DNA from 3 places in the Streptomyces sp. NPDC046805 genome. Region 1 is predicted to be linked to each of the others. Evidence: riboswitches for the same ligand, from Rfam matches in the RefSeq annotation. Region 1 holds a riboswitch; each other region holds the start of a gene.

What was found. Region 1 has a riboswitch for thiamine pyrophosphate ahead of thiC (phosphomethylpyrimidine synthase ThiC). Riboswitches for the same ligand answer to the same signal wherever they lie in the genome.
Region 2: another riboswitch for thiamine pyrophosphate. It lies ahead of ABZ910_RS07915 (thiamine ABC transporter substrate-binding protein); the one in region 1 lies ahead of thiC (phosphomethylpyrimidine synthase ThiC).
Region 3: another riboswitch for thiamine pyrophosphate. It lies ahead of thiO (glycine oxidase ThiO); the one in region 1 lies ahead of thiC (phosphomethylpyrimidine synthase ThiC).

Annotation. Positions count from the first base shown of each region.
Region 1 is NZ_JBEYYC010000003.1:33,900-37,875, reverse strand. Features, by position in the region: gene ABZ910_RS04660 (YibE/F family protein) at 1-1,338, opposite strand, end outside; TPP riboswitch at 1,410-1,588, shown strand; gene thiC (phosphomethylpyrimidine synthase ThiC) at 1,581-3,383, shown strand; gene ABZ910_RS04650 (hypothetical protein) at 3,487-3,804, shown strand; gene ABZ910_RS04645 (hypothetical protein) at 3,845-3,976, opposite strand, start outside.
Region 2 is NZ_JBEYYC010000005.1:47,366-51,341, reverse strand. Features, by position in the region: gene ABZ910_RS07925 (metallophosphoesterase) at 1-180, opposite strand, end outside; gene rlmN (23S rRNA (adenine(2503)-C(2))-methyltransferase RlmN) at 514-1,620, shown strand; TPP riboswitch at 1,683-1,790, shown strand; gene ABZ910_RS07915 (thiamine ABC transporter substrate-binding protein) at 1,869-2,957, shown strand; gene ABZ910_RS07910 (iron ABC transporter permease) at 2,996-3,976, shown strand, end outside.
Region 3 is NZ_JBEYYC010000002.1:302,752-306,727, forward strand. Features, by position in the region: gene ABZ910_RS04140 (FAD-dependent oxidoreductase) at 1-1,044, opposite strand, end outside; TPP riboswitch at 1,172-1,283, shown strand; gene thiO (glycine oxidase ThiO) at 1,281-2,477, shown strand; gene thiS (sulfur carrier protein ThiS) at 2,474-2,674, shown strand; gene ABZ910_RS04155 (thiazole synthase) at 2,678-3,472, shown strand; gene pknB (Stk1 family PASTA domain-containing Ser/Thr kinase) at 3,674-3,976, shown strand, end outside.

The DNA.
Region 1 (3,976 bases):
GACCAGCGTGCGCACGATCTCCTCGGCCACCAACTCGCTGTTGGCGACCGTCCCCACGCTGCTCTGCGCGATGGAGAAGAGCAGCAGCAGCGGCAGTGCGGCACCGGCGTAGGCGAGGACGAGCGTGTTGACGACCGAGGCGATGTGGTCGCGGCCGATGCGGATGCCGGCCCGGTACAGCCCGCGCCAGCCCATCGTCGGGTTGGCCTCGTGCAGCTCCCAGACGGCGGACGTCTGCGTCACCGTCACGTCGTCCAGGACACCCAGCGAACCGATGATGACGCCGGCCAGCAGCAGGCCGCTCATGTCTATCGACGGGTACAGGCCGTGGATCAGGCCGGTGCTGTCGTCCGTGTTGCCGGTGAGCGCGGCCCAGCCGATGAACTCCGAGCCGAGGGCGCCGATCAGCGACAGGGAGACGAGCGTGCCCAGCACTGCCACCGACGTACGTGCCGACAGGCCGTGGCACATGTAGAGGGCGATCAGCATGATGGCGCTCGACCCGACGACCGCCACGACCAACGGGTTCGAGCCCTGGAGGATCGCGGGGAGGATGAACAGGGTCAGCACCAGGAAGCTGACGGCCAGCGCGACCAGCGCCATGACACCGCGCATCCGGCCCACCACCACGACGGCGAGCGCGAAGATCCCGGCGAGCAGCGCCATCGGGAACTGCCGGTTCACATCGGTGACCGAGTACTGCAGGTCCTTCGGCGCCGAAGGCTCGTACGCGACCACGACCTTCTCGTCCTGGTGCAACTGCCGTGTCTGATCAGGCTGCACGAGCTCCGTGAACGTACGGCCCTTGTCGTTGCCGGTGTCGACGCGGACCGTGGCCTTCTTGCAGCTGCCCTTCGCCTGCTGCGGTGCGGAGGTGCCCTCGGCGGTAGAGGGGTCGCCGGCCGGGGCGCCTCCCGAGGCGTTCACCGATCCGCAACTCACCTCCACGACCTTGGTGACCGTCGCCTGCTGCGTCTGCCGGTCGAAGCCGACGCCGGTGCGCTTGTGCGGGGGTGCTCCACCGGGCCAGAGCACCACGAGACCCACCACGACCGCCGCCGTGAACGGGATCAGGACGGCCGCGATCACCTTGCGCAGATGCTTGGAGACGGGCGCGGCGGGGCCATGGCTGTGACTGTGCGAGTGGCCGTGCCCGTGGCCGCCATCGACGCCATGGCCGTGCTCCTGGCCGTGTCCGCCGCTGAAATCCGGTCCCTGATGGCCGTGTTCACCACCGTGCCGGCGGACCTGTCCACCACCATGTGCGCCGCCGCGGCGGGCGTCGTGTCCGCGCGGCGGCTCGGGCGGCGGGTACGGAGGCTGCTGCGTCGTGGTCACCGACCGATCATCGCAAGAACGACAGGGGCCCACTGGTCACCGCGCCCGAATTGACGCTAGCGTGGAGTCACCTTTGCACACGCGGGAGCTCGGAGCACCGGGCTGAGAGGGCGCTGACCTCCGTATTCGCGATGTTTCACGTGGAACGAACGGCGTTCCACACGGAACCAGCGACGAACGGAAACCGCTGCGTCGACCGCTGAACCTGTTACCGGGTAATGCCGGCGTAGGGAGTAGGTCTCATGACCAACAAGGACGCACGCACGCCTGCCTCCGCTCAGGGTGAACAGCCACAGGAGGCCGGGAAGTCCATCGGCTGGCACAAGGGGTACGTCGAGGGCTCACGGCCCGACGTGCGCGTGCCGGTCCGTCAGGTGCACCTCACCAACGGGCAGTCGGTCACGCTGTACGACACCTCCGGCCCGTACACCGATCCACTCGTCGACACCGATGTCCGCAGGGGCCTGTCGCCGCTGCGGGAGAACTGGATCGTTGCCCGCGGCGACACCGAGGAGTACGCGGGCCGCCCCGTCCGGCCCGAGGACGACGGCATCAAGCACACCTCGCCGCGTGGCGGACTGCGCAACCTCGACGCGGTCTTCCCCGGGGGGCCGCGCCAGCCGCGCCGCAGCCGCGACGGCAGCGCGGTCACGCAGCTCGCGTACGCCCGCCGGGGCGAGATCACGCCCGAGATGGAGTACGTGGCCGTCCGGGAGAACGTCTCCCCGGAGGTCGTTCGCGAGGAGATCGCGGCGGGACGGGCCGTGCTGCCCGCCAACGTCAATCACCCCGAGATCGAGCCGATGATCATCGGTAAGCGATTCCTGGTGAAGGTCAACGCCAACATCGGCAACTCGGCGGTGACGTCCTCCATCGAGGAGGAGGTCGAGAAGATGACCTGGGCGACCCGCTGGGGCGCCGACACGGTCATGGACCTGTCCACCGGCCGCAACATCCACACCACCCGCGAGTGGGTGCTGCGCAACTCCCCCGTCCCCATCGGCACGGTGCCGCTCTATCAGGCCCTGGAGAAGGTCGACGGCAGGGCCGAGGAACTGACCTGGGAGATCTACAAGGACACGGTCGTCGAGCAGGCCGAGCAGGGCGTGGACTACATGACGGTCCACGCGGGCGTACGCCTGCCGTACGTGCCGCTCACCGCGAACCGCAAGACCGGCATCGTCTCGCGCGGCGGCTCGATCATGGCGGCGTGGTGCCTCGCCCACCACAAGGAGTCGTTCCTGTACGAGAACTTCGAGGAGCTCTGCGAGATCCTCGCCGCCTACGACGTCACCTACTCGCTGGGCGACGGTCTGCGGCCGGGGTCGATCGCGGACGCCAACGACGAGGCGCAGTTCGCGGAGTTGCGCACACTCGGGGAACTCAACGCGATCGCCAAGCGTTTTCACGTACAGACCATGATCGAGGGCCCGGGACACGTCCCGATGCACAAGATCAAGGAGAACATCGACCTGCAACAGGAGATCTGCGATGAGGCTCCGTTCTATACCCTCGGCCCGCTGACGACGGACGTCGCGCCGGCGTACGACCACATCACCTCCGGCATCGGTGCCGCGATGATCGCCTGGTGGGGCACGGCCATGCTCTGCTACGTCACGCCCAAGGAGCACTTGGGCCTGCCCAACCGTGACGACGTCAAGACCGGCGTCATCACCTACAAGATCGCCGCCCACGCAGCCGACCTCGCGAAGGGGCACCCAGGTGCGCAGGAGTGGGACGACGCGCTGTCCGACGCGCGGTTCGAGTTCCGGTGGGAGGACCAGTTCAACCTCGCCCTGGACCCGGACACGGCACGGGAGTTCCACGACGAGACCCTGCCGGCCGAGCCCGCCAAGACGGCTCACTTCTGCTCCATGTGCGGACCGAAGTTCTGCAGCATGAAGATCAGCCACAGCATCACGGAGCGGTTCGGCGGTGCGGCGGCTGACGCGGCGTCTTCCGAGGAGGTCGCCGAGGGGATGCTGCGGAAGTCGAAGGAGTTCGCGGCCGGCGGGAACCGGGTGTATCTCCCGATCGCTGACTGAGGCACCTCCACGGGCGGTCCACGCTCCCCACTGGCCCCACGCCACGACCGGGGCGCGGACCGCACCGCACCTGTGGACCCGTGCCGGTTGTTAGTGTCCGGGCATGGCGCGTCTGAAGATCGAGGTGTCCGTCCCGGAGAGTCATGCGGAGAGAGTGATCGACGCTCTCCACGCGGCCGGCGCAGGCCGGGTGGGTGAGTACGCCCGGTGTGCCAGTGTCTGGCGCGTCACCGGCACCTGGCTGTCGCTGCCCGGCTCCCATCCCTATGACGGCGAAGTCGGCGCGGTACAGCACGGCAAGGAGTGCAGGATCGAATCGGTCTGTCACGAGGAACAGGCTCGTGCGGTCCAGGAGGCAGTCCTCAAGGTTCATCCCTACGAGGAAGCGGTCATCCACTTCGTGCCGTTGTACGAGCCATGAGCTGTCCGGAACGGTGCAACCGCGAGGGCGCTGATGCGGGCTAATCCGGCTGGTGTTCAGGGCCTCCGAAGTCCGGGCTCGAGTAGTCCGGGCTGCTGAAGCTCGGGCGCTGGCCCGCTGCGGTTCCGTCGTCGGGGCTGCTGAAGCCCGGACGGTCGTAGCCGAGGCGCGG
Region 2 (3,976 bases), on a different contig from region 1:
CGTGTACGCCTCGTGAGAGCCGTCGTCCGCGACGTCGCCGGTGACCACCACCGCGTCGAGGTCGTCCAGATGACCTAGTTCGCCCAGCAAGCGACGGAGGGCCGCAGTGCCATCGCCGCCGTCCTCGTCGGGGCCGCCGGACCGGTCCAGATGGGTGTCCGAGAGATGCAAGATCCGCATCGTCCGAAGTTAGCCTCCGGCACCGGCGACGAGCCATGGCTTTCTCGCCATGCGGTCCCCTCCGTGGGATCCTGGCTGCCCCGACCCCCGTGAAATCGAACGGGCTCAGGGATGAGCGCTGCCCAATATGCTGAACGACAGCCGCGTGACTTCGCGCTCGGCCAGCCACTCCATCAGCTCAAACATGTCCATGCCCACCCCTTCGGGGAGATCATCCCACCCACTCGAGCGCGCGCTCTCGGGCCGTCCCTGGGCCGGCGACGACTACTGATGACAGTCGTGGAGACTGACAGCCGCAGGTCACCCAATTGGATCTGCGACACTGGTGAGGCCATGCCTAAGCCCGGAGAACTCACTTTCGTCGCCCCGCGCGGAGCCAAGCTGCCGCCGCGGCATCTCGCCGATCTCTCGCCCGCCGAGCGCAAGGAAGCCGTTGCCGCGATCGGCGAGAAGCCGTTTCGTGCGAAGCAGCTTTCGCAGCACTACTTCGCGCGGTACGCGCACGACCCGGCGGAGTGGACCGACATCCCAGCCGGGTCGCGCGGCAAGCTGCAGGAGGCACTGCTGCCTGAGCTGATGACGGTCGTACGGCACCTGGCGACCGACCAGGGCAGCACGCGCAAGACGCTGTGGCGGCTGTTCGACGGGACGCTCGTCGAGTCGGTGCTGATGCGCTACCCGGACCGGGTGACCATGTGCATCAGCTCGCAGGCGGGCTGCGGCATGAACTGCCCGTTCTGCGCGACCGGGCAGGCGGGGCTCGACCGGAATCTGTCCACGGCCGAGATCGTGCACCAGATCGTGGACGGGATGCGGGCGCTGCGGGACGGTGAGGTTCCCGGTGGTCCCGCCCGGCTGTCCAACATCGTCTTCATGGGCATGGGCGAGCCGCTCGCCAACTACAAGCGCGTCGTGGGTGCCATCCGCGCCCTCACCGACCCCGAGCCCGACGGGCTCGGCCTCTCGCAGCGCGGGATCACCGTGTCGACCGTCGGGCTCGTCCCGGCGATCCACCGTTTCGCCGACGAGGGCTTCAAGTGCCGCCTCGCCGTCTCGCTGCACGCGCCCGACGACGAGCTGCGCGACACCCTCGTCCCCGTGAACACGCGGTGGAAGGTGCGCGAGGTGCTGGACGCCGGGCTCGAGTACGCGGCCAAGTCCGGGCGCCGGCTGTCCATCGAGTACGCGCTCATCCGGGACATCAACGACCAGGCGTGGCGCGGCGACCGGCTCGGCCGGCTGCTCAAGGGCAAGCCCGTGCACGTCAACCTCATCCCGCTCAACCCGACCCCCGGCTCCAAGTGGACCGCGTCCCGGCCCGAGGACGAGAAGGCCTTCGTCGAGGCCATCGCGGCCCACGGGGTGCCCGTCACCATCCGGGACACCCGCGGTCAGGAGATCGACGGGGCCTGCGGTCAGCTGGCGGCGACCGAACGGTAGACCGGCGGGGGCCTGGCGGTATTCTGGGGCCTGCACTACGCCGTACAACTTCATACATCGTCATATTCCGACAGGGGAGCGCCACAGCGCTGAGAGTGCGGCAACCGGGCCGCAGACCCTCTGAACCTCGCCCAGGTCATTCTGGGTAGGGAGTTCGGACATCACTCAAGCTGTTGCGCCCTGTCCGGGCCTCCTCGCGGGGCCCGGACAGGGCCGCGTCTCTTCCTGGTCACCCCAGGAGGAATCCAGTGCAGATCAAGCACACCAGGACCGCAGTGGCCGCCGCGGTCGGCCTCGGCCTCGTCACGCTGTCCGCGTGCGGACCCACGGGCAACGACAGCAAGGGGGGCGCGGACTCCAAGACCGTCACCCTCGTCAGCCACGACTCGTGGGCCGTCTCGAAGAGCGTCCTCAAGGACTTCGAGAAGCAGTCCGGCTACCAGGTCAGGGTCCTCAAGGACGGCGACGCCGGGCAGGCCGTCAACAAGGCGATCCTCACCAAGGACAACCCGCAGGGCGACGTCTTCTTCGGCGTCGACAACACCCTGCTGTCCCGCGCTCTCGACAACGGGCTGTTCCAGCCGTACCAGGCCAAGGGTGCTGAGCTGATCCAGCCGCAGTACCGGGTCGACCAGGGCAAGCACCGGGTCACGCCCATCGACACCGGCGACATCTGTGTCAACTACGACAAGGCGTACTTCAGCAAGCACAGGCTGACCCCGCCGAAGACCTTCGCCGACCTGGCCAAGCCCGCGTACAAGAACCTCCTCGTCACCGAGAACGCCGCCACCTCCTCGCCGGGCCTCGGCTTCCTGCTCGGCAGCGCCGCGCGTTACGGCGACAAGGGCTGGGAGGGGTACTGGAAGAAGCTCGAGGCCAACGGCGTCAAGGTCGTCGACGGCTGGGAGCAGGCGTACGACCAGGAGTTCTCCGGCTCCGCCGGCGGCATGAAGGCGCACGGCGACCGGCCGCTCGTCGTCTCGTACGCCTCCTCGCCGCCCGCCGAGGTCATCTACGGCGACCCGAAGCCCACCACCGCCCCGACCGGCGTGGCGACCGGCACCTGCTTCCGGCAGACCGAGTACGCCGGACTGCTGAGCAACGCCCGCAACACCAAGGGCGGCAAGGCGCTCATCGACTTCCTGCTGAGTCGCGAGTTCCAGAACGACATGCCGCTCAACATGTTCGTCTACCCCGTGGTCAAGGGCGCCCAGGCGCCGGCCGAGTTCGTCAAGTACGGCCCCCAGGCCAAGGACCCCGAGACCATGGCCCCCGGCCACATCGCCGCCAACCGCGACCAGTGGGTCAAGTCGTGGACGTCGCTCGTACTGAAGTAGCGGCGACCAAGCGCGGGGGCGCGGCGCGGCTCGGGCTGATGGCCGGGCCCGTCGCGTTCTTCGCCGTCTTCTTCGCCTGGCCCGTCGTCGCGATCGTCGCCCGGGGCCTGAAGGCCGACGGTGTCTGGCGGTTGGGCCGTGTCGTCGATGTCATCTCGCAGTCCGGCATCCGGCACGTCCTGTGGTTCACCACCTGGCAGGCGCTTGTCTCCACCGCGCTGACTCTCCTGGTCGCGCTGCCCGGCGCCTATGTCTTCGCCCGGCTCGACTTCCCGGGCAAGCAGGTCCTGCGGGCTGTCGTCACCGTTCCGTTCGTGCTGCCCACGGTCGTCGTCGGTACGGCGTTCCTGGCGCTCGTCGGACGTGGCGGGCTCCTCGACGACCTGTGGGGCGTACGGCTGGACACCACTGTGTGGGCGATCCTCCTGGCGCACGTCTTCTTCAACTACGCGGTCGTCGTACGGACGGTGGGCGGGCTGTGGGCCCAGCTCGACCCGCGCCAGGAGGAGGCCGCGCGGATGCTGGGCGCCTCGCCGCTGCGGGCCTGGCGCACGGTCACGTTGCCGGCGCTGGCTCCGGCCGTGGCCGCCGCCGCACTGATGGTGTTCCTGTTCACCTTCACCTCCTTCGGCGTGGTGCAGATCCTCGGCGGCCCCGCCTTCTCGACCCTCGAAGTGGAGATCTACCGGCAGACGTCCGAGCTCTTCGACCTCTCCACGGCCGCGGTCCTCACGCTCGTCCAGTTCGTCGCGGTGGGCGCCGTCCTCGCCGTGCACGCCTGGACGGTACGGCGGCGGGAGAGCACGCTGCGGCTGGTGGACGCCTCGGTGACGGCGCGCCGGCCGCGCGGGGCCGGGCAGCGGGCGGTGCTGGCGGGCGTGCTCGCCACCGTCGCCGTACTCCTGCTGCTGCCGCTCGCCGTGCTGGTCGGGCGATCCCTGGAGGCACCGGACTTCGGGTACTACCGCGCCCTGACCCGCACGGACGGCGGTACGTTCCTGGTGGCGCCGATCTGGGCG
Region 3 (3,976 bases), on a different contig from region 1:
CCACAGCAGCGTGTCGGCCGACGCGTGGTGTCCCGCGTACTGGACGAAGCGTCCGAACTGCTCGGACCAGAAGTACGGCACCGGGTCGTAGACCACGTCCGCCTCGCCGAGGATGGTCGCCGCGACCGCGCGCGGGCCCTGGAGGGCGTTGTCCCAGTGGTGCACGAGCAGCCGCTCGCCGTAGCGCCCCGAGGGGAACGAGGCGCAGTCGCCGACCGCGTACACGTCCGGGGCGGAGGTGCGCAGGTGCGCGTCGGCCACGATCTCGCCGTGCGCGCCGAGCTCGATGCCGCAGCCGGCGAGCCAGCCCGTGGCGGGGCGCGCGCCGACACCGACCACGACGGCGTCCGCGGGCAGCCGCGCACCGTCGTCGAGGACGACCGCGCCCGGCTCGACGCGCTCCACGCGCGCGTGGGTGCGCAGGGCGGCGCCACTGTCGGCGTACCAGGCGGTCATCGGCGCGGTCACCTCGGCGGGAAGCGCCTCCGCGAGCGGGCGGTCGGCGGCCTCGACGACCGTCACCGAGCAGCCCGCCTCGCGCGCGGCCGTCGCGAACTCGGCGCCGATCCAGCCCGCGCCGACGACCACGATGGCGTGCTGCCGGGCGAGCACGGGCCGCAGCCGTTCGGCGTCGTCGAGGGTGCGCAGCAGATGCACACCGGGGACGCCCTCCGCACCGGGAAGGCGGACGGGCTCGGCGCCGGTCGCGAGGACGAGGACGTCGTACGGGACCGGGCCCGCCTCGGTGTCCAGTTCGTGGTCGTCGGGGCGCACGCCCAACGCCTCGCGTCCCAGCAGGAGTTCGATGCCGAGCGTCTCGAAGTCGATGTCGAGGGCCGAGCCCTCGGCCTTGCCGAGCAGGATCGCCTTGGACAGCGGCGGCCGGTCGTACGGCTGGTGCGGCTCCGCGCCGATCAGTGTCAAGGGGCCGCTGAAGCCCTGTTCCCGCAGGGCGACCGCGGTCTGCACCCCGGCCATCCCGGCGCCGACGACGACCACGCGCCGCCCCGGTGACATGCCCTGTCGCTCCGTCTGCTCGCTCACCCGATCACCATAGACAATCGCAATACCGTCGGTCAGGGGGTGTGCTGGGCGGGCGGGGTCCCGGCGGGCCGAGGCTCTCTCGCGGGCTTACGGGCGCGGCACGCCGCGGGCTAGGGTGACCACCAGTACAAGCACTCGCGGGAGCCCGGACGCACCGGGCTGAGAGGGAGGCTGGCGGCCTCCGACCGTACGAACCTGATCCGGGTCATGCCGGCGAAGGGAGGGGCTGGACGCCCATGCCGTCTCGTACCTCGGACGTCCTCGTCGTCGGGGGCGGAATCATCGGCCTGGTCACGGCCTGGCGGGCCGCGCAGCGCGGGTTCGCCACGGCCGTGGTGGACCCCGAGCCCGGTGGCGGGGCCGCGCAGGTCGCGGCCGGGATGCTGGCCGCGGTCACGGAACTCCACCACGGCGAGCAGACCTTGCTCGGCCTGAACCTGGAGTCGGCCCGCCGCTACCCGGACTTCGCGGCCGAGCTGACCGAGCTGACCGGCCACGACCTCGGCTACCGCCGCTGCGGCACGCTCGCGGTCGCGCTGGACGCCGACGACCGCGCCCACCTGCGCGAACTGCACGCGCTGCAGCAGCGGTCGGGGCTGGACTCCACGTGGCTGTCCGGCCGGGACTGCCGGCGCCTGGAGCCGATGCTCGCGCCGGGCGTGCGCGGCGGGCTGCGGGTCGACGGCGACCACCAGATCGACCCGCGGCGGCTGGCGGCCGCGCTGGTGGCCGCGTGCGAGCGGGCCGGGGTGGTGTTCCACCGCGCGTGGGCCGAGCGTCTCGACGTCGTGGGAGGCCGGGCGGCCGGCGTCACCACGGCGGACGGCACCGGGCTGGGCGCGGGCCGGGTGGTGCTGGCGGCCGGGAGCCTGAGCGGTCGGCTCACGGGCGTGCCGGAGGACGTACGACCGCCCGTGCGGCCGGTGAAGGGGCAGGTGCTGCGGCTGTCCGTGCCGCGGCGGTACGCGCCGTTCCTGAGCCGCACCGTGCGGGCCGTGGTGCGCGGCAGCCAGGTCTACCTGGTGCCGCGGGAGAACGGCGAGCTCGTCGTCGGCGCGACGAGCGAGGAGCTCGGCTGGGACACGACGGTGACCGCGGGGGGCGTGTACGAGCTGCTGCGGGACGCCCATGAGCTGGTGCCGGGGATCACCGAGCTGCCCCTGGCCGAGACCCGCGCGGGCCTGCGCCCCGGCTCCCCCGACAACGCGCCGCTGCTCGGCCCGACCGCCCTCGACGGGCTGCTGCTGGCCACCGGGCACTTCCGCAACGGCGTGCTGCTCACGCCGGTCACCGGGGACGTCATGGCGCACGCCCTGGCCACGGGCGACCTCCCGGAGGAGGCGCGCCCGTTCACGCCGCTGCGCTTCGGCGCCGTACCGACCGCACCCACCGCACTCACCGCACCCACCGCACTCTCGGAGCAGCCCGCATGAACATCTCCGTCAACGGCCGGCGCCGGGAGGTCGAGTCCGGCACGGCGCTCGACGCCCTGGTGCAGACCCTCACCACGGCCCCCTCGGGAGTGGCCGCCGCACTCAACGAAACCGTGGTCCCGCGCGCGCAGTGGCCGTCCACTCCCCTCGCCGAGGGAGACCGCGTCGAAGTCCTCACCGCCGTCCAAGGAGGCTGACCCATGGCCGACGACCCCTTCGTCCTCGGCGGTACGTCCTTCACGTCCCGCCTGATCATGGGGACCGGAGGTGCGCCCAGCCTCGATGTGCTGGAGCGGGCGCTGGTCGCCTCCGGCACCGAGCTGACGACCGTGGCGATGCGCCGGGTCGATCCCGGGGTGCACGGGTCCGTGCTGTCGGTGCTCCAGCGGCTCGGCATCCGCGTGCTGCCGAACACGGCGGGGTGCTTCACGGCGGGCGAGGCCGTGCTGACGGCCCGGCTGGCCCGGGAGGCGCTGGGGACCGACCTGGTCAAACTGGAGGTCATCGCCGACGAGCGGACCCTGCTGCCCGACCCGATCGAGCTGCTGGACGCGGCGGAGACGCTGGTCGACGACGGGTTCACGGTCCTGCCGTACACGAACGACGACCCCGTGCTGGCGCGGAAACTTCAGGACGTGGGCTGCGCGGCCGTCATGCCGCTCGGGTCACCGATCGGCTCCGGGCTCGGCATCCGCAACCCGCACAACTTCCAGCTGATCGTCGAGCACGCGCGCGTGCCCGTGATCCTGGACGCCGGAGCGGGCACGGCGTCGGACGTGGCGCTGGCGATGGAGCTCGGGTGTGCCGGTGTGATGCTCGCCTCGGCCGTGACGCGGGCGCAGGAGCCCGAGCTGATGGCCGGGGCGATGAGGCACGCGGTGGAGGCGGGACGGCTGGCCCGGCGTGCGGGGCGCATCCCCCGCAGGCACTTCGCCGAGGCGTCTTCTCCTGCGGAGGGCCTGGCGGTGCTCGATCCCGAGCGGCCTGCGTTCTGAGCGGGGTTGCAAAGCCGCCCCGGCCTCCCACCTGCGCACCACCCGTTCACCGCCGATCGGGACGGGGACCTTTCCCGTGGGGATTCATCGCCGTCGGCGGCTGCGGGCCTGTGCGAGTGACGCGTCACAAGTGCGCTGCAGGAACACCCTGATCCCGGTCTGGCCGGGCGTCGTGTCAGTCGCCCCTCGTAGACTCGCTGCGTGGATACGACCCTTCAGGACCCCCTCGTCGGCCAGATGCTCGACGGCCGCTATCGCGTCGACGCGCGGATCGCCGTCGGCGGGATGGCCACGGTCTATCGGGCCCTGGACACCCGTCTGGACCGCATACTCGCGCTCAAGGTGATGCATCCGGCGCTGGCCGCCGACGGCTCCTTCGTCGAGCGGTTCATCCGCGAGGCGAAGTCGGTGGCCCGGCTCGCGCACCCCAACGTCGTGCAGGTCTTCGACCAGGGCACCGACGGGTCGTACGTCTATCTCGCCATGGAGTACGTCGCCGGGTGC